Regions from separate parts of the Lactobacillus rizhaonensis genome, predicted to be linked through region 2. Evidence: predicted binding sites of a transcription regulator. Region 2 holds the regulator's gene; the other holds the start of a gene.
What was found. Region 2 encodes NrdR, which represses ribonucleotide reductase genes. Its sites were predicted from a motif close to ACACNATATATNGTGT; they were not measured.

Region 1 (3,436 bases), on a different contig from region 2:
CTGGTTCTGAGTAGTAACCACAGGCATCGAGCGCTTTAAGCAGTGGGTCAGAAGCTTGGAACCGAATCCGTTGAATGAGGTAGCCGGCGTAGTGGAAATGCATCCCTTCAGAAGCTCCCGCTAATTTGGCCACAGTACCTGAAGGTTTAACAGTAGTGTGTTTAATCGACTCGTTGCAGCTTAAGGTCTTGCTGTATTCTTTATCAGCATCAACGACGGCTTGGTAAGCGGAAGTGACCATTTTAATTCCTTGAGGATCGTAAATTGGCTTCTTGATTTTTTCTCCGGTTTCTTCATCAACGCTGTCTTCAAAGCCGGTAACAACGCGGTGACCTAAATCATTTAAGAGCCAGTCTTGAATACCTGACATTGAAACACCAATTCTCCTGTTCTTGGAAATGATGTTGCGGGATATTTCCCAGTCATAGTCACTAAAGGTTACTCGTTTAGCAAAGCGAGTTGCCAATCTGAAAACATCTTTTAAATCCCAGTTTTCTTGCTCGGCAATATACGGGAATACTTCAAATAGGTTGCATGGTTCACCATTACCTAAGGAAATCTCTCCACAAGGGTTGGTACCTTCAACATCACCATCAATATCTTTTTGATAGCCGTCAATGATTCGGCCATAATTGCGAGATAAATCCAGGTTAACTATTCCCGGCTCACCATTTTCTCTAATACCGTCAGCAATTGGCTCATATTCATCAAAGTTAGAATCAATGGCCACACTGTTGTTTGAGGCCCAGCGGTGGTGGTAAAGTTTATCTTTATCTTGTTTCATAGTGATAAAGTCTTGGTCGGTGCTTGTACCTAAAGCTAGTTCCGCTGATCTTCTTACGTTACCAGCAACGACTGTTTTACCAATCAGGTTGCAGATATCTGTACAATCAACAGAAGTTAAGTTGCTATCAGCCCGGTTGTTAATAATGTTGTTAATATCGAAAAACATTTCCACTAATGGCATAGGACCAGAAGCTGTACCACCAAAGCCGTGAATTTTAGCTCCATAAGGACGAATTCTACTGATGTCAAGTACAAGCTTGGTCTTATTCTCGGGATTAGTTTGACTGAAGTGCATATCAATTAAACGAGCATTAGCTAAAACCCAACCTTCACGGGTATCAGGCAAGTTGTAATAAACGTAATCTGATTTGTCCTTGCTCTGCTTGGCCCACTCATCTTTATCCGTTGCACCAAGTTTAATTGAATCGGCGTAAGAAGCGCTCTGTTTGTCAATTACAACCGTTAAATCAACTTTATTATCAACTGCAGGAATCTTTTTAATATTGTCTTGCACAACAGAAAAGCCAACACCGCCACCTTTCATTGATTCGTCAAAAAGAAATGAAAATGGCATTGAAACTGCTTCTTGTGTCTGGCCTAAATAGTCGGGAACTATATGGCTATCACCGTATTTTTGCGGCCGAATAGCAATAAACCAGCAATTGTTTAATGAGTCACCATTGCGCTTTTGGTAGTCAGTGCCGGAAACCCACAAATTACGTCCAGAAGGTGTTGCTCCTAAACCGTAAACTAATTTAAATAAATCCTTGGCTTCGTTTGTTAGTTCAGCGACTACCTCTTTTGAAGGAGTGCCTTTGAGTCGAGGATCAAGGTTAATGTTGCCCTCAATTACGCGTTTAACCGTTTCGTCCCAATTTTCGGAACGATTTTTTTCAGGAAGCCATCTTGCATAGGTTCGTTTATAAGTAACCCAGCCAAGTTCTCCCCAATGGGGGGTGACATTTTGTTTCACTTGATCAATGTAACCCTGATCCAACGTTATGCTCGTATTTTTCATATTCAAAGTCACTCCTTAAAATTGATTATTGTTCCACAGACACATCATCTATGGCTACAAGTAGAACTATACCACAATATCTTGTGCTTGCGAGATAAAGATTTGCTTTGAGACACAAGAAAAAGTCATAAAGTGATGTGCGAGTAAGTTATCGAGGTTAATAAAAAATCATATAGCATTCGCAGATATAAAAAAAGCATAATAAGTTAAAAATAATACTTATTATGCTTGAATATATGTTTAATTTTTGGGATAAACTAGCGTCTAACTAGGGTAAATATGAGAAAAATAACGCCAAGAAAGATAGCTACCGGAATCAGTAATTGAACAAAGAAAAAGAAAGTCAGAGCACAGACCAGAAGGAAAAATAGAATTTTAAAAACACCAATACCCATTTTGACAAAAAGCCAAATGAGAAATAAAACCAATAATAGTGTAAACATGCTCAATCACCCCTTTTACTTAAATTAAAGGATATTATAGCTTATTTTGTGAAATCGCAGTAGCAATGTAAACAAAATTTAAAAATAGTTAATTATGTTCTTTAGCTGTGAAATATTGTTATAATAAATCTCCACACTAATTTTTAGTGAATACGCATTATATTCTGAGGAATAGTTGGAGAGGAAGAACATGCTTGCGTTATAAACAAATAATTTTTGATGTTGATGATACCTTAATTGACTTTGCTGCTACAGAAAGTTTTGCTCTGCAGAGTCTTTTTAAAGCGCATCAATGGCCGTTAACCGATGAGCTGCAGCGGGACTATCATGCATATAATCAAGGTCAGTGGCGTGAGCTTGAGCAAGGCAAGATCGATTATGAGCAGCTGAGTAAAATGGCTTTTACCAATTTTATTAAAGCTAAGTTCGGGATTGAAATTGACGGCTTAGCAGTAATGAACGAATATCGCTCTTATTTTGGCGAAGCACATAAACTGCTGCCGGGTGTAGTTGATACTTTACGCTATGCCAAAAAGCAAAATTATGCATTGACTATTTTGAGTAATGGCGAAGCATATATGCAGAGACATCGGTTACAATTAGCCGGAATTGCTAACTATTTTTCATTGATTGTGACATCAGAAGAAGCAGGATTTTCTAAACCTGATGCCCGTATCTTTGATTACTTTTTTGCTCATACTAAAATCGGCCCGGAACAAACAGTTTTCTTTGGTGACGGCTTGCAGTCAGACATATTGGGTGCAGAAAAATATGGCTTTGATAGTATTTGGTATAACCATAGAAAACGGAAAAATACGATGAACTTGCATCCGTTATATGAAGTAACTACTTATCCTGAATTTGTAGCCTTACTTAAAAGCGACTTCCAAAAGCAGCCGCAATAATTGCTATCTTTTGCTGTACTTTTGCTGTAGAAGTATAGTTCAATCCGGTATAATGATGGGAGAGGTGAAAAATTATGACTAGCGAAATTCATTCTTTAAACGATACTTATGAACTAAATAATGGCGTCAAAATACCGGTTATCGGACTAGGAACCTGGCAAACTCCTGATGGTGAAGTTGCCCAAAAAACCGTTGAGGATGCACTGGACATTGGCTACCGGCTAATTGATACTGCAGCCGCATATGGTAACGAAGAAAGTATTGGTCGGGGAATCAAACTAAGT
Region 2 (3,436 bases):
ATCTTCAAAATTCTTGAAAAATTCTTTTAATTCTGCACTGGAAACATCCGATTTTACTTTTGGCTTTTGTTTGTTCCAATCCGTGCCCTTTTCAACCGTTTTTCTGGGAGCAAAAGAATGATAACGACCGCTTCTTTGTTCCTGTACCTTTTTTCTCTTTTCCATGTATTCCAAAGCTTGACTAGCAGTTTTAACCCCGTGCTGCAGCCAATCATGAAGTATTTTATTTGCTAGGCGAAAAGAGACATTGGGACCACTCTTTAAACAAGCATAAGTCAAAATATTAAGCAATTCTGCGGGTATTCCTTTATCGTTATATAAATTATCAAGCACTTGATATTCACTGGCATCAACAAAATCATTTCGCTCGGTTTTTAAATGATACAAAAACTGAGCTGGAGAATCAGATTGAGCTTTCTGTAATAACTGTTGTTGCTCTTCATTTAAGTGACTATTATTGACGACCTTGTCTGTTATTTCTTCCTTTTTTGGCAAATGCCGGCGCGTGTCACTGCCATGAATACTGTTAGCGATAGATTGCTTAATTTGACGCATATTCAAGCGATAATCACCATGTAAACAAGGTATTGCTTCGTCAACAAATTCTTGCTCAGAAAGTCCGTACATGCGCATAACAGCTCGAATAGCTTCTTCATTCTGATCAATTTCACTGCCCGCAATTTGATAAATTTCAAATTGTTGTTTCATAAAATCCCAGTCAATATGGTCTTGTTCATTGACGGTGGCAAAATCTTTAGAAGCATAACTGTTTTCTTTAGCAGCTTTTTTAACATCAATTGAAGGATCAATTGCTTCTTGGTCAGGTAAATGAAAAACTTCCATAAAGGATGCAGATACGTTAGGTGCTTCCTTAATACCACTTATGCTGCTTTGACTTTGCTTTGTTTCTCTGGCAAACTCATGGCTCAATTTATTAAAGGCTGTAATACCGACTTTTTCTTTTAATAAACTTGCTAAAAGTGCGGTTGTAAAAAATTCACTGCTGGAAGGAACATTCTTAAGTTCGAAGCACAAAACATGACCCATAATTTGATTAGCAAGCAAATGGCTTTCAATTAGACCAACTGCTTCAAGTTTATGCAAAGCAGGAAATAATTTTTTGATATCACAGTCCGCTTGTTCCAGCAAGAAATAGATACCTTTAGCATCAGAGAGCATCGCCTGCGGATTGTAGTCTTCATTTAAGCTTAAATAAACTGCCAGTGCCAAAGATCCTATGAGTGGCTGGTATAATTTGATTAAAACTCTTAAATCATTAGGAAAAATATCTACCCTGTTAGCAATGAAAAATGGTTGTTTGGGATCATTTGTCTCAAACATAATTAATTACCTTTCTCCCTTTTTGCAATCATGTCTTCCATGGTTTTCATGAAGCTGGACATATCTTTAAATTCACGATAAATAGAAGCAAAACGAATATAAGCGACATCATCAATTTTAGCCAATTCATCCATTACTAATTGACCAATCTTTTTGGAAGAAATTTCACTAACTCCTTGCTGACGCACTTTGTTTTCTACATGATCAACTAATTCTTCAAATTGAGAACTAGATATTGGACGCTTTTGTCCCGCAGCCATTACGCCGTGTAAAATTTTTTTACGGTTAAAAGGTTCACGAGTGCCATCATTTTTGATTACCAGTAGTGGTGTAGTCTCAACTCTTTCAAACGTAGTAAAACGAAAACCACAGTTTTCACATTCACGCCGCCGTCTGATTGCACGATTTTCATCACTGGGGCGAGAATCTATTACTTTTGATGCATTTTTGTGACAATTCGGACATTCCATATTAATACTCCTCTTTTATTTTAAGAAGCAACTGCTCAAGTTGATATTTCAGAGCTTGCTTTGTACCAACATTTTTAATGACAAAGTCAGCTAGTTTTTCTTTCTGAGACAAGGGCATCTGACTGCGGATGCGTTTCAAAGCAGCATCTTTACTTAAGTGATCCCTTAACATCAGCCGCTTTAACTGCAAAGATTCAGGTATTGCAATTAATAAAGTGCAATCACAATATTTTTGACCATTTGCTTCAAACAAAACTGGTGCATCTACAATAATTAAAGGTTTTTTAGCAATCTTGTTTAGCGCAATTTTATCTTGTATTTCTTTAAAAATCAACGGATGGGTAATTTTATTAAGAATGTCAAGTTGCTTTTCGTCATTGAAAACTATTTGTCCTAAAACTGCCCGGTTGATTAATTGATCTTCAGTGATTATTTGAGGGCCAAACTGTTTTCTAACTAATTCATAACCTTTATTGCCAATATTTAATATATCATGAGCTATTTGGTCACAGTCTATCACCGGTATGTGTTTTTCCCTAAAAAATATATCTGCTGTGCTTTTGCCACTGGCTATTCCACCAGTTAAGCCCAAAATAGTTGTCATTTATAGATCACCTGACATTTAGGACAAAAAGTAGTTCCTCGGCCGTTTACTTTAATTTTTTCAAGAGAAGTTCCACAACGCTCACAAGGTTCGCCCTTGTGACCATATACTTGCAACATTTTTTGAAAACCACCAGTCTTGCCGTTAGCATCAAGATAGGTATGAACAGTAGTACCCCTTTCTGCTATAGCTAATTCTATCAACGAATTAATATTATCATGCAATGCAGCAACTTTTGCTGCTGGGATACTATTAGCCATACTTAATGGGTGAATTTTTGTTTCCCACAAAACTTCATCCACGTAAATGTTACCAAGACCGGCCACTACTGATTGATCAAGCAATGTATTTTTGATATTTTTCTTTTTACGAGCTAAGCCATTTTGCAAGTATGAAACTGTAAACGCCTTTGAATTAGGTTCAGCACCCAATTTGCCAATACCAGTATTTTCTTTCTCTGTGCCGGTTTTAATCAACTGCATGCGTCCGAATTTACGCACATCATTGTAACGCAAAGCAGAATTATCGTTAAAAACAATTTGCACATGATCGTGTTTATCTTTTTTGGTATTTACTTTGACTAAACGATATTTACCTTCCATGCGTAAATGCGATACCACAGTTAAATGACCACTGAGACGAATAAGCAAATATTTAGCATAACGATCAATTGTTTCTATTCTTTTACCAGCTAATTGACTGGCAAATTCATGGGCATCGCCAGTTATTATTTTAGGATACCAAACAGTTACTTCTTTAATCGTTTTTCCCTTAATCAGGGGAAGTAGCGTCCGTCTGACAGTTTCAACTTCTGGCATTTCGGGCATTAAAATTACTCCTTACTTAGCATCAAACCAATTGTGACCATAGCCGGAATCAGCTACAAGAGGTATATCGAGTCTCACAGCAGATTGCATTACTTCTGGCACAATCTTTTTAATTGTTTCTAATTCATCTTTTGGCACGTCAAAAATCAATTCATCATGAACCTGAACCACCATCTTAGTTTTAAGATGCATCT

Region 1: nrdJ (ribonucleoside-triphosphate reductase, adenosylcobalamin-dependent) is a predicted target of NrdR. The motif match lies at 1,876-1,891, and genes of this name have one in related genera.

The regions. Positions count from the first base shown of each region.
Region 1 is NZ_BTTV01000009.1:11,751-15,186, reverse strand. It holds gene nrdJ (ribonucleoside-triphosphate reductase, adenosylcobalamin-dependent) at 1-1,804, opposite strand, end outside; gene AAA915_RS08965 (YjjG family noncanonical pyrimidine nucleotidase) at 2,442-3,152, shown strand; gene AAA915_RS08960 (aldo/keto reductase) at 3,227-3,436, shown strand, end outside.
Region 2 is NZ_BTTV01000005.1:58,604-62,039, reverse strand. It holds gene AAA915_RS07120 (DnaD domain protein) at 1-1,341, opposite strand, end outside; gene nrdR (transcriptional regulator NrdR) at 1,344-1,811, opposite strand; gene coaE (dephospho-CoA kinase) at 1,813-2,415, opposite strand; gene mutM (DNA-formamidopyrimidine glycosylase) at 2,412-3,242, opposite strand; gene polA (DNA polymerase I) at 3,255-3,436, opposite strand, start outside.